3 regions of the Shewanella sp. SW1 genome follow, and region 2 is predicted to be linked to each of the others. Evidence: predicted binding sites of a transcription regulator. Region 2 holds the regulator's gene; each other region holds the start of a gene.
What was found. The regulator LexA, encoded in region 2, represses DNA repair genes until DNA is damaged. The targets are predictions, from matches to a motif close to TACTGTATNNNNATACAGTA.

Region 1 (7,039 bases), on a different contig from region 2:
TGCCAAGCGGTCGTCCGTGACCTGCGCACCGATGGCGACGATAGACTGTTATCCTATTTACCCTTAGCCCACATCACAGAGCGCGTTGCGATTGAAGGCTCATCCTTCTACTCAGGTAGTGTGGTGGCTTTCGTTGAAAGTCTCGACTCCTTCGTTGTCGATGTTCAACGGGCAAAACCAACGGTATTCTTCTCAGTACCACGGTTATGGAGCCTGTTTCAAAAAAACATTATCGACAAAATTGGGGTCAGTAAACTTAATCTATTGCTGAAAATCCCACTGCTTAGCAGCTTTGTGAAATACAAAATCCATAAGGGTTTAGGCTTGAACCATTGTCGTCTACTCGGCTCTGGCTCGGCACCTATTCCGCCATCACTGATCCACTGGTATCACAGTATTGGTCTTAATATCTGCGAAGCTTGGGGTATGACAGAAAACTGTGCCTATTCGATCATCAACTATCCTTTTGATGCGCGTAAAATTGGTACTGTTGGCCGCCCAGTAGAGGATTGCCAGATCCGCCAAGGCGAGGATGGTGAGCTACTGCTTAAGAGTCCGGGATTAATGACTGCTTATTACCTTCAGCCAGAAGCTACCGCAGCGGCATTCGATGCTGATGGTTTCTTCCACACAGGCGATCTGTGCTCAATTGATGCCGATGGTTGTGTCACTATTACTGGCCGAGTGAAAGACAACTTTAAAACCGCCAAGGGCAAATATGTAGCGCCCGTGCCTATCGAACGTAAACTGGCACAGGATCCCCATGTTGAACTGATCTGCGTGATTGGTTCTGGTCTGCCACATCCCATCGCACTAGTGCAGTTATCCGAAGGGGCAAATCTACAAGCCCGCGAAGAAGTCCGCACCTCACTCAAAGCGACGCTCGATAGCGTTAATCCGCACTTAGAGTCACACGAACATGTCGATGCGATTGTCGTGGTCAGTGATCCTTGGACGATTGAGAATGATGCGCTCACGCCTACCCTCAAAATCAAACGCCATGTGCTTGAAAAAGCCTTTAGCGAACGAGTTGACGGCATTCGTGGCGCCCAAGTCCGCTGGGAAGATGAATTAACTCAAAAATAACTAGGCCAAACAATCAGTTGGCGAGCATGGTCATCAGCTAAAACTAAGCACGCCTAGGGTGTGCTTTTTTATGACATATTCTGTCAAAATCCGATAAAACCACGTATCATGTGCGCCAGTCGGCCAAGGGGCAATTCCCTTGTACTTTTCCATTCAATATTAGGTTTAACAGAGTCTAACGATGCTAATTACACTATCGATTATTGGCGGTTTTATTATTTTAACCTTAGGCGCTGAAGCCCTAGTGCGTGGCGCGAGTTCAATCGCTCTACGTTTAGGTATTACGCCACTTATCATAGGCTTAACTATTGTAGCCTTTGGTACTAGCGCACCAGAACTGGCTGTGAGTGTAAAATCTGCTCTAGCAGGAAACAGCGGTATCGCCTTAGGTAACGTTATAGGCTCTAACATTGCTAACATAGGTTTGATTTTAGCCATCACGGCACTTATCCGCCCTATTCAAGTGCAATCTCAAGTCGTAAAGCGTGATATCCCTTTGATGATATTGGCTTCTATGTTGTTCTGGGCACTCTTGTTAGATGGCGAGCTCAGCCTAATTGACGGTGTAGTATTACTGTCACTACTGTTCGGTTATTTAGCCTTTAGTTACATCAGCTCGAAAAATGGTAATGAAGAGGAAGAGATTGAAGCAGGTCCAAATAATCCGCTACTTTCAGCCCTATTTATCTTAGTCGGTATTGGTATGTTAGTCGGTGGCGGTATTTTGTTTGTCAACGGCGCAGTAGATTTAGCCAAGACCTTCGGTATCAGTGAAGTCATTATCGGCTTAACGATCGTGGCGATTGGTACCAGTATGCCAGAGTTAGTAACTTCTGTTCTCGCAGCACTGAAAGGTCAGAGTGACATAGCCATAGGTAACGTTGTCGGTTCTAACATATTCAATATTTTGGGTATTTTAGGTATTACTGCAATAGTACAGCCGGTATCATCTCTTGGCTTCCAACCCTTTGATTTCATCGTGATGTTGGCATTTGCTATCATGATTTTACCTTTCGCTTGGACAGGATTTCGTATTGGCCGCCGCGAAGGTTCAGTATTACTACTGTGCTACTTAGGTTACTTGGGCTACCTAATAAACCAAGCAAGCACTCAAGCTGTGGTATAACACTTAGCTGATCATTTGCGATAAAAAAACACCGGAGCCTCTCCGGTGTTTTGCTCTCTAGGTATTGTCCACTTTATTAATCACGCACCTTCTTTAAAGCACACCTCATAAAAAATATAAGCACACAACTCAACTGATGACATTTGTCATGCCAAAGCCATGACCTTTGTGTCTGCACTTCTTCTATCGAATTTCTGATAATGAGCCCGTACCCAAACATTGGGAAACTCACTCAATAAGGAAATACCATGAAAACATTACTCCTCGCCTCCAGCTTTTTGCTTATCAGTACTCACTCGTTTGCAGCAACGCCATCAAACACTAACATCACCAATGTAGACGCGGCCTCGAATGCGATGAATCTAACGCAATTACAACAACTGAGCGGTAGCACTCAAGATTATGATAAAGCCTATGCGAACTATCGCTTAGCCATCAGTGCCAATGTAATGGGGCAGAAAACACTCGCTAGCAGCGCACTGACTACAGCGCAAACCACATTAGAAGCACTCGAAACCAGCCAAGCGAATGCAGAATCCCTTGCCCTGTTATCGTCGGTTTATGGCATGCAAATCGCCTTAGACAATAGTAAAGGTGCAACGCTCGGTATGAAATCCGCCAAGGCGATTGCCAGTGCCGAACAATTAGAACCACAAAATCCACGGGTAGCGCTTGTTAAAGCCATCGCCGCCTATAACACGCCAGCCATATTTGGCGGCAGCATGCAAAATGCTAAGACCTTAGCCACTACAGCCATAGAAAGATTCGCCCAGCCTTGCGACAACATTTGCTGGGGTGAAGCCGAAGCCTACACGTGGCGCGGGCTCGCTAAACAGGAATTAGGCGATAGCCAAGGCGCGATTGAAGATTGGCAACAAGCGATCAAAGTACAAGCAGATTACGGTTGGGCAAAATTTTTGCTTCAACAAAATCAGCAGTTAAGTGCAAAATAGACAAAGTTGCTAACGGGGATCTATGGCGCTGACGATAGCGCCAATCCCTAAAAAGAATAAATTAAAACAGATGCCATCGGTGGGCATTCAACAACCAACTCAGTGACACAGAGGCATCATGATAAGCACTCCCCTTCAGCTCGAACGAAAACTTGCTTGGGTGTATTTGATAAACTTAGTGTTTTATCTGATCCCACTTGCCATAAATCCCTATCCAAGCTGGAAAATCGCCCTCAGTTTTGCCGTGTTAATCCCTTTTATTGTCAGTTATTTTTGGACCTATAAGTGCAATAGCCGTAGCGCCTATCTGCCCATTCTCATTATGGTGGCCATAGCAATAGCGATCACACCAATCAACCCAGGCTCTATATCGCTATTTACCTTTGCCGCTTTCTTCATTGGCTTTTTTTATCCTCTCCGGACCTGTCTGTTGGCTATTACAGCACTCATCGGCCTGTTGTTTGCCCTCAATGAGATTTACCACTTTAACAGTTACTACTTTCCGCTTTACGGCTCGGGATTAGTGCTCGGCGTGGGCATGTTTGGTGTCGCCGAACGCAGACGTTATCGGCATAAATTGAAAGAACAGCAAAGTGCCCAAGAAATTACCACCTTGGCCACTATGCTTGAGCGTGAACGTATCGCGCGGGATCTACACGACATTATGGGGCATAGCCTTTCTTCCATCGCCCTTAAGGCTGAGCTAGCCGAAAAGCTTATCGCAAAACAAGAATATGAACTCGCATCAACCCAATTGACTGAGCTAGGACAAATTGCGAGGGAAAGTTTAAGCCAGATCCGCCACACAGTGTCAGACTACAAACACAAGGGTCTAGAGAGTTGCGTGACGCAGCTTTGTAAATCATTAAGGGATAAAGGCTTAAGTGTCGAGCTCAGTGGTGAGCTACCCAAGCTAGGTGCAAGCACAGAAAGCCAACTGAGTTTGATCCTCACCGAACTCATTAATAATATTCTTCGCCATAGCGGTGCAAGTGAATGCTCTATCCACTTTTCTAAGCAATCAGACCACCTGCTGCTCGAAGTCAAAGACAATGCCGCGGCCAAACCTTTTATAGAGGGTAATGGCCTCACAGGTATACGCGAGCGCCTCGACAGTTTAGGCGGCAGCTTGAGCTATAATCTCGAACAGGGATATACATTTACCGTCAGTTTACCTTTGCAGGGAGCAACAAATTAATGAAGATTTTATTGGCGGAAGATCAAGCTATGGTGCGAGGAGCGCTCGCCGCACTCCTCACGCTTGCAGGGGGTTTTAGTATCACCCAAGCGAGTGACGGCGACGAAGCTCTAAGCTTACTCAAACAGCAAAGCTTTGATCTCTTGCTAACGGATATCGAAATGCCCGGCCGCACAGGCTTAGAGCTGGCTACATGGTTAAAGGAGCAACATAGCCAAACCAAGATAGTGGTCATTACCACCTTCGGCCGTGCGGGCTATATTAAACGTGCCATCGAAGCGGGTGTGGGCGGCTTTCTGCTTAAAGATGCACCCTCAGAAACCTTAGTCAACGCGATTCAACAAGTGATGGCGGGAAAACGAGTGATCGATCCTGAACTTGCCATGATGGCGATTGGCGATGTCGACCCACTCAACGACAAAGAACGCCGCGCTCTTCGCCTCGCTAGCGAAGGCAAATCCACCTCCGACATCGCCGAAACTCTTTTTATCGCTGAAGGGACTGTTCGCAACTACCTCTCTGAAGCCATAGCCAAACTCAATGCCAGCAATCGAATCGATGCAGCGCGCATCGCCAAACAAAAAGGCTGGTTGTAATAACACTCACAGTTAACCACGCTTTCAGCCTAACGATCTCTTATCAACAATTTTGCGGCCTTAAGGTCGCAGAAAGATATTAGCTATGCTTCCAAACAAAATTTGATAACACCCTAATTCCCCTTGAGATTGCCTTACGCTTATTCTCTGTTAATATATGTATAAATTCACAGTGATTGAGTGCTAACGACTTGCAGCAATTGGATCTTGTTCCGATCACCGACCTCAAAGGCGTCGCCAAAAAGGTCGCGGAGAAACTCGCAAAGCTCGGCATCACAACAGTACAAGATCTGCTGTTTCACTTACCCCTGCGCTACGAAGATAGAACCCAAATCTATCCCATTGCCGCCCTCAGCCTAGGCGGTTATGGCACTATAGAAGCTGAAATCCAATCGACACAAATCATCCAAGGCCGCAAGCGCATGCTGGTCTGCAATGTGCGCGACGATACGGGCAGCTTAAGCCTGCGCTTCTTTAACTTTTCCGTTGCTCAGCGTAATGCCATGCAAAATGGTTTGATGATCCGCGCCTATGGTGAAGTGCGCCGTGGTAGTCATCAAGCTGAGATAGTGCATCCAGAATATAAAGTGGTGTATCCCGGTGAAGATGTTCACCTGAGTGATACCCTAACGCCGATTTATCCCACGACTGAGGGCTTAAAACAGGCGAGTTGGCTAAAGCTGACGGAGCAAGCCTTGGTATTGCTGGAAGAGGGTGGCTTAACTGAACTTCTGCCACCGCAATTGCAACCTAACAACATCAGCCTTAAACAAGCGCTGCAGACGCTACATCGCCCTCCTGCGGGGATCTCTCAGTTCGATTTAGAGCTAGGTCAACACCCAGCCCAGCAACGACTCGTGCAGGAAGAATTACTCGCCCACAATCTCAGCATGTTACGCCTAAGGCAGCGCAGTAATTTAGATGCCGCTGTCACCATGCAGGCCACGGGGCAGTTGCTCAATCCTTTCCTCGCCGCTTTGCCCTTTAAACCGACTGGCGCCCAGCAAAGAGTCGTGGCTGATATAGGCAAAGATTTAGAAAAACCGCACCCTATGATGCGCTTAGTGCAAGGGGATGTTGGCTCTGGCAAAACCTTAGTCGCGGCGATGGCGGCATTACAAGCGATTGAAAACGGTTATCAAGTTGCCATGATGGCACCGACCGAGTTATTGGCCGAGCAACATGCAACTAACTTTGCCGCTTGGTTTGAGCCACTCGGACTTAAGGTAGGTTGGCTGGCGGGAAAACTAAAAGGCAAGGCCAGAACCCAATCCCTTGCGGATATTGAATCCGGCGCCGCCCAGATGGTGATTGGTACCCATGCCATCTTCCAGCAGCATGTGGTCTTTAACAAACTTGCGTTAATTATCATAGATGAGCAACACAGATTCGGCGTACACCAACGCTTAGGCCTGCGGGAAAAGGGCGTGAACCAAGGTTTCCACCCGCATCAATTGATCATGACAGCCACACCCATTCCCCGCACGCTGGCGATGACGGCCTATGCAGATCTCGACACGTCCATTATCGATGAACTGCCGCCGGGGCGAACTCCAGTAACCACAGTGGCGATTGCTGATTCACGCCGCAACGAAGTGCTTGAACGGGTGCGTAACGCCGTCATCACAGATAAACGTCAGGCCTATTGGGTGTGTACTCTGATTGAAGAATCCGAAGTGCTCGAATGCCAAGCCGCCGAAGACACAGCCGAAGAACTGCGCCTCGCCCTGCCCGAGCTCAATATTGGCCTAGTGCATGGCAGGTTGAAGAGCGCCGAGAAACAGCAAATCATGGCTGACTTTAAGGCAGGCATTATTCATCTACTGGTAGCGACAACCGTGATTGAAGTGGGCGTCGACGTACCTAATGCCAGCCTGATGATCATTGAAAACCCTGAACGTTTAGGTCTAGCACAACTACATCAACTGCGCGGACGAGTCGGTCGAGGCGCCATCGCAAGCCATTGTGTGTTACTCTACAAGGCGCCATTGAGCCATACCGCCACCCAAAGACTGAGTGTACTCAGACAAAGCAATGATGGTTTCATCATAGCGCAGAAAGATTTAGAAATTCGTGGCCC
Region 2 (7,039 bases):
CTAAAGGGTCGGCACTAACAACAAACTTGTTCAGCTCTAAACCTTGCTGCACTAAATGCTTACCATCACCTTCGGCAACAGATGTATAAGAAGTGTAAGGCACTTTTTTGAGTAGGGTCAGATACAAATCAAGCTGACGCTCCAGCAGACTACGTTCTAAGGCGTTTTGATCTGTCGCCAGTAAAACTAAGCTGGTCAAAGTCACCGAACTCGCCGCTGCGGCATCATTGATACGCGTCATCACCCGATTAGCCAGCACGTTTACCGCTGGCGTTAACCAACTTGGTTTCTGCTCGGGATCATCGGCCAACTCAGCACGCCAGTTTGGCGCACGCTCATTTAAGAAATTTTGCAGGGTAATAGGCTCGCCAAAATTCACATAACCTTGGCCGAAATTACCTAATTTACGAATGGCACCGAACACCTGCCACACAGATTCTTTTTTCTTTTTCTTACCGCTTAACTCTTTATGGTAAGTCGCTACTTCCATCACATGGTCATAGCCTAAATACACTGGCACAAGTGTGACAGGACGTTCAATACCGCGCAGTACGCTGTTCATCGTCATGGCGATCATGCCAGTTTTCGGCGCCAACAGACGGCCAGTACGTGAACGGCCACCTTCGGAGAAGTATTCCACCGAATAACCTTTAGCAAACAGCTGATCTAAATACTCACGAAATACTGCGGTGTACAGCTTGTTACCATTAAAACTACGGCGGATGAAGAAGGCACCACCGCGACGGAACATAGGTCCCGCGGGCCAGAAATTGAGGTTGATGCCAGCAGCAATGTGCGGCGGAACCATGCCTTGATAATACAAAATATACGATAACAGCAGGTAATCCATGTGGCTGCGATGGCAAGGCACATAAACGATCTCGTGACCATCATGGTGCAGCTGGCGAACTTGCTCGGCGCCTTTAATGTTGATCCCGCTGTAAAGCTTGTTCCACAACCAAGTTAAAAAACGCTCGGCAATACGCACTAAACTATCTGAGTAATCTGCTGCGATTTCATCGAGGTACTCAATAGCCGTCTCGCGCGCTTGGGTCTCAGAAATCTTTTTACTGGCGGCTTCTTCTTGAATCGCTTTGCGCAGCGACTCAGATTTGAGCAACGAATGAAACAGTGCTTGGCGGTTTGGCAGCACAGGCCCTGTCATTACCTTACGTTGACGACGGAAATGCACGCGCGCAACCCGTGCTAACTTATGGGCAATCCCCATGTCGGTGCCATGTTCGTCAGCCATGTAACGCAGGGATACGGCATTCGAAAACTGCACGAAGTTATGTCGACCTAAGAACAGAATCATCAAGCACTTGCGCAACCAAGTCGGGTTTTCCCGCTCAAATACGGCCGCCTTCATAGTGTCGTCTTCTTTCCCTGGCGTTCGACCCCAATACAAGCTCACAGGCACAAGTTGAATATCCAATTCAGGACGTTCCTTATGCACGGCTAACAAACGCATAAAGCATTCGAGGAAAGGCTCATTACCAGCACGCTCGCCAAACAGTGGCTTACGTCCTTGAAGACAGACAACCCGAGGCGCAGTCACACCATTAGCCACTAGAGGCTCATAAGGGCTTGGTAAACCTAACTTAGCCGTTATTTCGCTCAAAGCAGCTATGTCACTAAGGGATTCTGTTTTCATCACATAAACAAGGGGTCTGGAAGCATCCAGATTCAGATCGGCAAAGGGATCCTGAGGCACCACAATAGTGTGCACTAAGTGTTTTTGGATCCAACGTAATGATTTCAACCAAAGAGAGTCGTGTTTAGGCATTATTCTTATGCAATTAAGTGCGTTTACTAGCCCGATAGAATACCAGACTATGGGCAATATTCGCTAATTCTCTCCAACATAGCTAAAAAGTGGTTAATACTTGCGCTGCAAATAATACTGTATATACTAACAGTAACTGTATAGAAAAACAGGAAACACCATGAGACCTTTGACGCCACGCCAAGCTGAAATATTAGAGCTAATTAAACGAAATATTGCCGATACTGGCATGCCACCCACTCGGGCAGAAATCGCAACCCGTTTAGGTTTTAAGAGCGCCAATGCGGCTGAAGAACATCTTAAGGCGTTGGCAAAAAAGGGCTGCATTGAGATCATGCCAGGCACATCTCGAGGCATTCGTCTGCCTGCGGAAATCGAAGATTTGACTGAAACAGGTTTACCGCTCATCGGCCAAGTGGCCGCAGGTGAACCTATCCTCGCCCAAGAACATGTTGAACAGTACTACCAAGTCGACCCAAGCATGTTCCATCCCGCCGCCGATTTTTTACTGCGAGTAAAGGGTGACAGCATGAAGAATATCGGCATTCTCGAAGGTGATTTGCTGGCAGTTCATAAAGTAGAACAAGCTAGAAATGGTCAAGTGGTTGTCGCTAGAGTCGATGACGATGTCACTGTTAAACGTTTCGAAAAAAAAGGTAATGTGGTCTATCTACATGCCGAAAATGAAGATTACTCCCCGATTAAAGTGGATTTAGGCTTCCAAAGTTTAACAATTGAAGGACTCGCCGTCGGTGTGATCCGTAATGGAGATTGGCTATGAATAAACTACTTGGCAATGCCCCCCGCCATCCGGGCTTGTGGCTCGATGAAGTCCGTGATGCCGACTATGACTGGCACCATGCGCCTATCGCCTGTATGCCAACTAAGACTCAAGGTCGCCAAGAATTAATTCATCTGAGTGCACAACTCGCTCAGTTAAGCCAACAGGGCCGTTGGTTAGTGCTCATCAACCCACCAAGTATTGGCTACAAGCAAATGCTTGCCAGCGCAGGTGTGCGTATGGATAGAGTCTTACTGGTTCATGCTAAAGATGAAGTCGAAACCCTGTGGGCGATGGAAAAAGCCCTGACAAGTGGTACGTCCAGTGCAGTCATTACTTGGACTCAATCATTAGATGCGCGGGATAATCGACGCCTACAAATCGTGGCTAAAAGTGCCCGAGCTATGGGCATAGTGCTTGAAGACGTAAACAGTCACTTACATGCCGACGTACGCATTGAGCAAGGCAATCTCTTCGGTCAGCAATCTTTTTTTAGCGCTGTACACTAAATATTCATTTAATTTTTTACCTTGAAAGCCGCCTCACCTATGAATGTGAGGCTTTTTTTTGGCAATTTTTCAGATAATTAGATAAATAAGTGATCTTGATCAATATTTAAACAGCAAGTATGGTTGGTTAAGTCGGTGATGATATATCACCTTCCGTGGTCAATGAATCGAGTATTTATCGAACTCGAAGCGCCACTAAAAATAGAGAACAGATTTATTTCAGCAGTATGTGCCAGCGTGGCTAATTACCAGCAGTAACAATACTTGATTAAAAGTAACAGCCGCCAACGCACGTTGAAGTCAAAAAAGCTTTTTTGGGAACTGAAGAGTTTGCATAGAGTTGAGACTTACTGTGTTGCTCTTCTTTGTAGTTGCTATTCGCAATTGGCAGAGGAGAAGTCTTGTGAAGCAATTGTTGTATTGTTTACTCGTGGTGCTTTTCGCACCACCGTTGACCGCCGCAGACATGCGGTTCAACATGACCCCTGGCGTGACCGAGATCAGTGGCAAGGTTTATCACTTGCACATGACCATCTTGTATATCTGCTGCGCAATAGGCCTAGTGGTCTTTGGCGTCATGATTTACGCCATGATCAACCACAGAAAATCCAAAGGCGCTGTCGCGTCCCACTTTCACGAAAGCACTAAAGTTGAAATCGCTTGGACGATTCTGCCATTTATCATTTTGATCTTAATGGCGATTCCAGCGACAAAAACTTTAATCGCAATGGAAGATCCCAGCAACGCCGATCTCACCGTAAAAGTCACGGGTTCCCAATGGAAATGGCATTACAGCTATTTCGATCAAGATATTGATTTTTATAGCATACTGACAACACCCAGAGCACAAATCGAAGGCACCGAAACCAAGGGTGAAAACTATCTATTGGAAGTCGATAAACCGCTCGTTCTACCGATAAACCGCAAAATCCGCTTTCTGATGACTTCAGAGGATGTCATCCATTCTTGGTGGGTGCCCGCCTTTGCAATTAAGAAAGATGCCAATCCAGGATTTATCAATGAGGCCTGGACTCGCATCGACAAACCCGGCATTTACCGTGGTCAATGCGCCGAGCTCTGCGGTAAAGACCATGGTTTTATGCCTATCGTAGTACAAGCGTTACCCGAAGCCGAGTTTGAGGCTTGGGTCACAGAGCAGAAACAAGCCGCAGGTGCTGCGGCTGAAGCCGCTCAAGCCGCTTTATCACAAACCCTAAGTAAAGAAGAGTTGATGACTCAAGGTGAACAAGTTTACCTCGGGCACTGCGCAGCCTGCCACCAGCCCAATGGCGAAGGGTTGCAAGGCGTATTTCCGCACCTTAAAGGTAGCCCGATTGCAACGGGACCACTCAGCGGTCACCTTGAAATTGTGCTCAACGGTAAAACGGGTACTGCCATGCAAGCGTTTAGTAAGCAATTGACCGCACAAGAAATCGCGGCAGTGACTACCTACGAGCGTAATGCTTGGGGCAATAATACTGGCGATGCAGTGCAAGCCAAAGACGTCAACGAGTACATGAACGGCAATTCTGCACAAACATCCGCCGCGGTACCAAGCAGTATAACCCCGACACCCGCGTCTGCAACAGACGTCTCAGCTGCAGTCGATCCCGCAAGCCTCCCCACACTCAGCCATGACGCCCTCATGGCCGAAGGTGAAACTGTCTACGCGACCTTCTGTGCTGCCTGCCATCAAGTGACAGGTGCAGGAATACCACCCGCCTTCCCCGCGCTAGTGGGTAGCGCTATCGCCATTGGACCAGTCGCCAATCACATCGATATTGTGATGCACGGTAAAACAGGCACGGCTATGCAGGCATTTGGCAAACAGCTTAGCCCACAACAACTTGCAGCAGTCATTACCTATGAACGCAATGCTTGGGGCAACAATACCGGCGATACAGTGCAACCTGCTGATATCGCAAGTCATGGACAGTAGGGGATAATGATGAGCACAACGACTCAAGATCAAACCGCAGCCCATGATGACCATCATCATGGTGCGCCAAAGGGCATCATGCGCTGGCTGCTAACCACCAACCATAAAGACATAGGTACTTTGTATTTATGGTTCAGCTTCATTATGTTCTTAACCGGTGGCGCTATGGCCATGGTGATCCGCGCTGAACTCTTTCAACCTGGATTACAATTGGTCGAGCCCAACTTTTTCAACCAAATGACAACTGTTCATGGGCTGATCATGGTATTCGGTGCGGTAATGCCAGCCTTTACAGGGCTCGCTAACTGGCTGATCCCTATGATGATAGGGGCGCCCGATATGGCGCTGCCACGGATGAATAACTGGAGTTTTTGGATACTCCCCTTCGCCTTCACTATCCTTCTCAGTTCGCTATTTATGGAAGGTGGCGGACCTAACTTTGGTTGGACCTTCTACGCACCACTATCAACAACTTATAGTCCAGATAGCACGGCGCTCTTTGTATTTTCTATTCACATCATGGGGATAAGTTCGATCATGGGCGCAATCAACGTGATTGTGACCATAGTGAATTTACGCGCGCCAGGCATGACATGGATGAAGTTACCATTGTTTGTGTGGACTTGGCTTATCACGGCATTCCTACTGATCGCGGTTATGCCCGTACTCGCTGGCGCAGTGACTATGGTGCTGACAGATAAGTTTTTCGGCACGAGTTTCTTCGATGCGGCTGGCGGCGGCGATCCTGTGATGTTCCAGCATATTTTCTGGTTCTTCGGCCACCCTGAAGTCTACATCATGATCTTGCCGTCCTTTGGCATCATCTCTGCCATAGTCCCAGCCTTCAGTCGTAAACCCTTATTTGGCTATGCATCCATGGTTTATGCTACGGCTAGTATTGCAATTCTGTCGTTCCTCGTGTGGGCGCACCATATGTTCACCACAGGTATGCCTGTGTTTGCCGAGCTGTTCTTCATGTATTGCACTATGTTGATTGCAGTGCCAACTGGAGTGAAAGTGTTTAACTGGGTTGCCACTATGTGGCGCGGCTCACTCAGTTTCGAAACGCCCATGCTGTTTGCTGTAGCCTTTATCATACTCTTCACTATTGGCGGTTTTTCGGGATTAATGCTCGCCATTACACCCGCCGACTTCCAGTACCACGATACTTATTTTGTTGTGGCACATTTCCATTATGTGCTCGTGACTGGTGCGATTTTCTCCATCATGGCAGCGGCCTATTACTGGCTACCTAAGTGGACGGGACACATGTACAACGAACGACTGGGACAATGGCATTTCTGGTGCTCGGTGATTTCAGTCAATGTGCTATTTTTCCCGATGCATTTCCTTGGGCTGGCAGGAATGCCAAGGCGTATCCCTGACTACTCGATTCAATTTGCCGATGTTAATCAAATCGTCTCGATTGGTGGGTTCGCCTTCGGCTTATCGCAATTGATTTTCTTAGTATTAGTAATTAAGTGCATCCGTGGCGGCGAAAAAGCCCCCGCTAAACCTTGGGAAGGTTCCGAGGGTTTAGAGTGGACATTGCCAAGCCCTGCACCTTACCACTCCTTCACGACACCACCTGAGGTGAAATGAAATGGCAACCCAACACCAGCAAGATAAACCTAAGTCAAATCGTAAACTTATCAGCATGTTAGTTATCGGCTGTATTGGAATGTTTGGCTTTGGATTCGCGCTGGTGCCGCTCTACGATGTGTTGTGCGAGCAACTCGGTATCAATGGAAAACCCTCCAATACCGCGAGTAGTTATCAAGCAATCACAGTAGATACAAGCCGAATAGTGACTGTAGAATTTATTTCTCAGGTACAAACAGGCATGCCATGGACATTTGCGCCACAAACCAAACGGCTCGAAGTTCACCCTGGCGAGCTAATCCATACGGCATTTTTGGCGCGCAATATGTCCGCTAAAGCAACTATTGGCCAAGCGATACCTTCAGTTTCGCCCGGCCAAGGTGCCGCTTATTTTAATAAAACAGAATGCTTTTGCTTTAATC
Region 3 (7,039 bases), on a different contig from region 2:
ATGACTTGCGTCTCAGCTAACCCTTTAGCCGCATCGCCCATCACCGCAATCAAAGATGGAACCAACTTATAGAAGAAAGCTTCGGTCGCGCCCAACTTGTTACCATGGCGAACTGCGCGGCGGATAATGCGGCGCAGCACATAACCGCGGCCTTCGTTCGACGGCATAACGCCATCGGCAATAAGGAATGCACATGAACGGATATGGTCGGCAATGACGCGCAGTGACTTCTCGGTTAAATCGCTTACGCCGATGATTTCTGCCGCTTTAGCGATCAAAGTACGGAAAATATCGATTTCGTAGTTAGAATGTACGCCTTGCATAATCGCGGCGATACGCTCAATCCCCATGCCAGTATCAACCGATGGCTTAGGCAAAGGTAACATTTCACCCGATGCTTGACGGTTGTACTGCATGAAAACGATGTTCCAGATTTCGATGAAACGGTCGCCATCTTCTTCAGGACTGCCAGGACGGCCACCCCAAATATGATCACCATGATCATAAAAAATCTCAGTACATGGACCACAAGGACCGGTATCACCCATTTGCCAGAAGTTATCTGACGCAAAGGCAGCACCTTTATTGTCACCGATACGTATGATGTTCTCGGCAGCGACACCAATTTTTTTATTCCAGATTTCAAAGGCTTCATCATCTGTCTGATAAATAGTGACGCACAGACGTTCCTTCGGCAGCTTTAACGTTTCAGTTAAAAAAGTCCAGCCCAAACGAATCGCTTCTTCTTTAAAATAATCTCCAAAACTGAAGTTACCTAGCATTTCGAAAAAGGTGTGATGACGTGCTGTGTAGCCAACGTTATCCAAATCGTTATGTTTACCACCGGCGCGTACACAACGTTGAGCAGTGGTCGCACGCGTATAATTGCGTTTGTCCATACCAAGAAACACGTCCTTGAACTGGTTCATGCCTGCATTGGTAAATAAAAGTGTGGGATCGTTGCCTGGCACTAATGAACTACTGTCCACAACTTGATGACCATTGCTGCGGAAAAATTCGAGGAAAGCGCTTCTGAGCTCTGCTGTAGTTTGATACATGAAATCATCCTGAATTGGGTAAGCATTACCAGCTACGCCTTAGGCTAGCCGTATTTCTATTTGCCCAGCATTATAAGCAGACTAAGGAAGGACGACCAGTCTTGATTGGTGATATACACATCAGGAATTTAATATTTTAGCGTGAATCGCCCACACCAGAGTCACTAGAAGCAAAACGACAAGATAAAGCACAAATAAAGACGGTGTAAGTTTATCGCGGCACGGACAATATTTAAGCAAGTGAGTCTAATGTGGAGTACGAAATGGACAAGACTCATTGATGATATTTAGATGAGCTTTTACAGTCTTAGCTCCAAATTTAATAATTTTCATCGAGATCATTGGGATCTGAATCTAGTGCGTAAGTGATTTGATCGTAGCTAAAGCCTTGGCCCATTAAAAAACGCACTCGTTTGGCCTTTTCCTTTGCGATGAGATCCCGAGCTTTAGAGCCCTTCACTTCTGTTACGCGAGGAACACCGTATTTTTTGGTGGCTTTATCTTTTGCTAGCTCAAACCAGTCACAATCACAATTAACCAAAGCGGCTTCAATACAGTCTTTAGATAAGCCTTTCTGTGCGATTGCTTGGCGGATGCGTATTGCACCGTGGCCTCGACTGATGTGGCTTCGCACCAACAGTTCGGCATAACGAGCATCATTAATAAAACCGGAGGATTCGCAAGCATCGAGTACAGGTTCGATATCGTTAAGTTCGAAACCTTTTTCGAGCAATTTATCGCGGATTTGTAAACGGGAATAATCGCGGCGCGCTAACAGCGCGACCGCAATTTGATGGGCTGACTGACTCAGAATACTTCGCCTGTCTCTAAATCAATATTGTCCTCAGTACTATCATCAGCTTTGGCAGCCAAGGCACTCGGATTACTCAAAAGCAACTCACGTAGCGTCTTGTCAATTTCAGCAGCAATAGCTGGGTTTTCAGTCAGATATTTGCCAGCATTAGCACGACCTTGGCCGATTTTATCACCTTTATAGCTGTACCAAGCGCCCGCTTTTTCAATCAACTTATGGGCTACGCCTAAGTCAACTAACTCACCAGTACGGTTAATACCTTGGCCATAAAGGATTTGGAATTCGGCCTGCTTAAACGGCGCTGCAACCTTGTTTTTCACCACTTTAACGCGAGTTTCGTTACCGACCACTTCATCGCCGTCTTTAATGGCACCAGTGCGGCGAATGTCTAAACGAACAGAAGCATAAAACTTCAGCGCGTTACCACCGGTTGTAGTTTCTGGGTTACCGAACATCACACCAATCTTCATCCGAATTTGGTTGATGAAGATAAGTAAGGTGTTAGATTGCTTTAAGTTACCCGCAAGTTTACGCATGGCTTGGCTCATCATACGCGCCGCTAGGCCCATGTGAGAATCACCAATTTCGCCTTCGATTTCAGCTTTAGGCGTTAATGCCGCCACTGAGTCGACTACGATAACGTCAACAGCGCCTGAACGAGTTAAAGCATCACAAATCTCAAGCGCTTGCTCGCCAGTATCCGGTTGCGAACACAGCAGGTTATCAATATCTACGCCCAATTTTTTAGCATAAATAGGGTCTAACGCATGCTCTGCATCGATAAAGGCACAGGTTTTGCCTTCACGTTGCGCTGCGGCAATCACTTCTAAAGTCAGTGTTGTTTTACCTGATGATTCAGGACCATAGATCTCAACGATACGACCCATTGGCAAACCGCCAGCACCTAAAGCAACGTCCAGAGACAGAGAACCGGTAGAAATGGTCTCAACATCCATAGAGCGATCTTCGCCCAGCTTCATGATGGAGCCTTTACCAAATTGTTTCTCAATTTGGATCAATACCGCAGCAAGTGCTTTCTCTTTATTTGGATCGACCTTCATTCCTGTTCCCTCATCAAGACAAGCATTAAGCTGTCAAAAGTGATATTCAATTTACAAACGGGTAATTCAAAAAGCCGCGCTTTTTGTCTTAATTCTGCTGACTAGTATACTGTACAATCATACAGTATCAAGACCTGTGACTGAATTATTTTTAGCTGATAGGATTTTTAATATGACCAAGGTTTTAGCGAATATCAAATCAGATAATAGCTCCCTTTGATCAATATCCATCGTTAAGGGCTCAATTTTCGCTAAATTATTGCTAAGATTGGCGCAACAAATTTTGCGTGGTCTTTTTAGCTGAAAATTGTACAGCAGTCTTCCGCTTCCATAGCGCTTAATCACCCTTAACCACACAAACTGTATCGCCTTTAGGCAGTCACAACGGACGATAACGATTTAATGAATGTAATTGATACCGATGATTTAGAGAAACATACTCCTATGATGCGTCAGTACTTGACGATGAAAGCAGAACATCACGATATGTTGCTGTTTTATCGCATGGGTGACTTCTACGAGTTGTTTTATGACGATGCTAAACGTGCTTCTGAGCTGTTAGGCATTTCACTCACTGCGCGCGGTAAAAGTGGTGGCGATCCTATTCCGATGGCGGGACTTCCTTACCATGCTGTGGAAGGCTATCTTGCAAAATTAGTTCAAATTGGTCAATCAGTTGCGATTTGCGAACAGATTGGCGATCCCGCGACATCTAAAGGACCGGTAGAACGTAAAGTGGTGCGAATTGTCACGCCAGGCACCTTAACCGACGAAGCGTTGCTACAAGAGCGCCAAGACAATCTGTTAGCCGCGGTTTATCAAGGTAAAGTCGGTTTTGGTTATGCCACATTAGATGTTTCATCCGGACGTTTTGTGATTGCAGAGCTCGACACCCGAGAGTCATTAGAAGCAGAATTGCAACGCACTAATCCCGTTGAAATTCTCTACAGTGAAGACTTTGGCGAACTAGGTCTACTTAACGGTTTTAAAGGCAAACGCCGTCGCCCCGAGTGGGAATTTGATTACGATACGAGTATCAAGTTACTACTGGCCCAGTTCGGCACTAAAGACTTACATGGTTTTGGCATCGCAGATGCACGTTTATCACTGCAGGCTGCGGGTTGCTTGATGCAATATGTCAAAGACACACAGCGCACGGCACTGCCCCATATCAATGCCATTATCCGCTTCAATCAAACCGATAGCATAGTACTCGATGCGGCAACTCGCCGAAATTTAGAATTAACTCAAAACCTTGCCGGTGGCCGCGATAATACCTTAGCGGCAGTATTGGATAATACGGCAACGCCTATGGGCAGCCGTATGTTACAACGCTGGGTCCATCAGCCTCTGCGAGATCCTAAGCAAATCAAGGCTCGTCAACAGGCGGTGACTGAACTGCTCGATACCGCAGCCCACGAAGGTTTGCATGAGCAGCTAAAGGCACTTGGCGATATCGAACGTATCATGGCAAGGTTAGCCCTGCGCACTGCCCGTCCAAGGGACTTTGCACGTTTACGTCAAGCACTGGGCTTATTGCCTGAATTACAACTGAGTTTAAGTACACTGAGCGCGCCGCACACGACTCAATTGCGTCAACACTTAGGTGAGTTCCCCGCTGAGCAAGCCCTGCTTGAGCGCGCGATAGTCGATAATCCACCTATGCTTATCCGCGATGGTGGGGTGATCCGTGAAGGCTATAACAGCGAACTAGATGAATGGCGCGGTCTGAGCGAAGGAGCGAGTGATTACTTAGTACAACTTGAAGCCAGAGAAAAAGAACGAACTGGCATCAATACACTTAAAGTCGGCTATAACCGCGTACACGGTTATTACATCGAAGTAAGCCGCCTGCAATCCTCACAAGTACCGCTCAATTATCAACGACGCCAAACACTTAAGAATATGGAGCGTTATATCACGCCTGAACTTAAGGAATACGAAGAAAAAGTCCTCTCGAGCCAAGGTAAAGCGCTGGCACTCGAAAAGCAGTTATGGGAACAGTTATTCGATCTTATTCTGCCGAAATTACATGAATTACAGGCTTTTGCTAGAGCAGCGGCTGAGCTTGATGTACTGAGTAACTTTGCCGAGCGTGCCGAAACCTTAGGCTACACTTGTCCAGAGCTGAGCCAAGATATCGGCGTACAAATAGACGCAGGTCGCCATCCAGTGGTGGAGCGTGTTAGCCAAACGCCGTTTATCGCTAACCCAGTGACCTTGCACAATCAAAGACGTATGTTGATTGTCACCGGACCCAACATGGGCGGTAAATCGACCTATATGCGTCAAGTCGCCTTGATTACACTGATGACCCATATTGGTTGTTTTGTTCCAGCAGATCGCGCCCTGATTGGCCCGATTGATCGCATCTTTACCCGTATTGGCGCATCAGACGATCTGGCCTCTGGCCGCTCAACCTTTATGGTCGAAATGACTGAAACTGCCAACATCCTGCACAATGCCACTGCCAGTAGTTTAGTGTTAATGGATGAAATCGGCCGTGGAACATCCACCTATGATGGTTTATCGCTAGCTTGGTCGGCAGCAGAGTATTTAGCCCAGCAAGTCGGGGCTATGACCCTATTCGCTACCCATTATTTTGAGCTAACTCAATTACCTGACTTAATGGCAGGTGTTTACAATGTGCACCTTGATGCCATAGAGCACGATGATACCATCGCCTTTATGCATGCAGTACAAGAAGGCGCCGCCAGTAAAAGCTACGGCTTACAAGTTGCGGCGCTTGCCGGCGTGCCAAACAAAGTGATTAAAGCAGCGAAACATAAATTGCAGCAATTGGAGAGTCGCGATCACCAACCAGAAGGAACGAGGACGCCCATTCAAAGCTTACTCGCTTTACCTGAACCGGTTGAAAATCCAGCTTTGACTAAATTAAGTAGCATTAATCCCGATAACTTAACGCCAAAACAGGCGCTTGATTTGCTCTATGAACTGAAACGCTTGAGCTAGACATCAGGTGATCTAAATAAAAGCCTAAAAATAACAACGCCCACTCTATAGTGGGCGTTTTACTTTATGACGTGATCTCACACTAAGTGCATTTCTGGATAGCTTCTCTGAAAGGCACCATAAGACAGATATTAGTTTCTAAATAAAGCTTCAACAGATAAACCTTGAGAACCCAATAAATCACGTAAGCGTTTTAATGCTTCCACTTGGATTTGACGAACACGTTCACGGGTTAAACCAATTTCAGCCCCCACATCTTCAAGCGTAGAAGGTTCATAACCTAACAAACCAAAACGACGGGCTAATACTTCTCTTTGTTTTGTGTTCAACTCGTTAAGCCATTTCACAACCGAGTTAGAGATGTCTTCATCTTGCACTTTATAGTCAGGGCCAACACTATCATCATCGGCCAATACATCTAATAATGCTTTCTCGTTATCGCCCCCCAAAGGCGTATCAACAGAGGTAATTTTTTCATTCAGCTTAAGCATGCGGCTCACATCAGAGCTAGAAACTTGCAGTTTTTCAGCAATTTCTTCCGCTGTAGGTTCATGATCCAGTTTTTGTGCTAATTCGCGGGCTGTGCGCAAGTATACGTTGAGTTCTTTAACAACATGAATCGGCAAACGAATAGTACGAGTTTGATTCATGATAGCGCGTTCAATCGTCTGTCTGATCCACCAAGTCGCATAGGTTGAAAAACGAAAACCTCTTTCTGGGTCAAACTTTTCTACGGCACGAATTAAACCTAAATTACCCTCTTCGATAAGATCGAGCAGTGCTAAGCCGCGGTTATTGTAACGACGTGCAATTTTTACGACGAGACGTAAATTACTTTCGATCATGCGATTACGGGATTTTGCACAACCTTTTAAGGCCTTACGGGAAAAGTAAACTTCTTCTTCTGCGCTAAGCAGTGGGGAAAAACCAATCTCACCTAGATAAAGTTGAGTGGCATCAAGATTTTTTTGCAGGTCATCTTGGACCTGTTGTTCTATTCCTAGCTCTTGGACTAGATCGGTGGCAACTTCTTCTTTTTCAAGATCAAAGTCTACGGTTTCTGCGGAAAAATCTACTAGTGCTTCTGCGGCAGTGCTATTTATGCGGCTCATGATCAAATCTCCCAAACCTAA

Region 1: recG (ATP-dependent DNA helicase RecG) is a predicted target of LexA. The motif match lies at 5,115-5,134, and genes of this name have one in related genera.
Region 3: recA (recombinase RecA) is a predicted target of LexA. The motif match lies at 3,041-3,060, and genes of this name have one in related genera.

What each region holds. Positions count from the first base shown of each region.
Region 1 covers NZ_JAKKSG010000011.1:102,441-109,479, reverse strand. Annotated here, with positions in the region: gene L5M71_RS11650 (AMP-binding protein) at 1-1,086, shown strand, start outside; gene L5M71_RS11645 (calcium/sodium antiporter) at 1,268-2,212, shown strand; gene L5M71_RS11640 (tetratricopeptide repeat protein) at 2,461-3,165, shown strand; gene L5M71_RS11635 (sensor histidine kinase) at 3,284-4,363, shown strand; gene L5M71_RS11630 (DNA-binding response regulator) at 4,363-4,959, shown strand; gene recG (ATP-dependent DNA helicase RecG) at 5,151-7,039, shown strand, end outside.
Region 2 covers NZ_JAKKSG010000018.1:30,367-37,405, reverse strand. Annotated here, with positions in the region: gene plsB (glycerol-3-phosphate 1-O-acyltransferase PlsB) at 1-1,786, opposite strand, end outside; gene lexA (transcriptional repressor LexA) at 1,947-2,567, shown strand; gene L5M71_RS16245 (cell division inhibitor SulA) at 2,564-3,076, shown strand; gene coxB (cytochrome c oxidase subunit II) at 3,480-5,015, shown strand; gene ctaD (cytochrome c oxidase subunit I) at 5,025-6,617, shown strand; gene L5M71_RS16230 (cytochrome c oxidase assembly protein) at 6,619-7,039, shown strand, end outside.
Region 3 covers NZ_JAKKSG010000022.1:82,210-89,248, reverse strand. Annotated here, with positions in the region: gene alaS (alanine--tRNA ligase) at 1-1,058, opposite strand, end outside; gene L5M71_RS18365 (regulatory protein RecX) at 1,378-1,848, opposite strand; gene recA (recombinase RecA) at 1,866-2,933, opposite strand; gene mutS (DNA mismatch repair protein MutS) at 3,336-5,906, shown strand; gene rpoS (RNA polymerase sigma factor RpoS) at 6,038-7,018, opposite strand.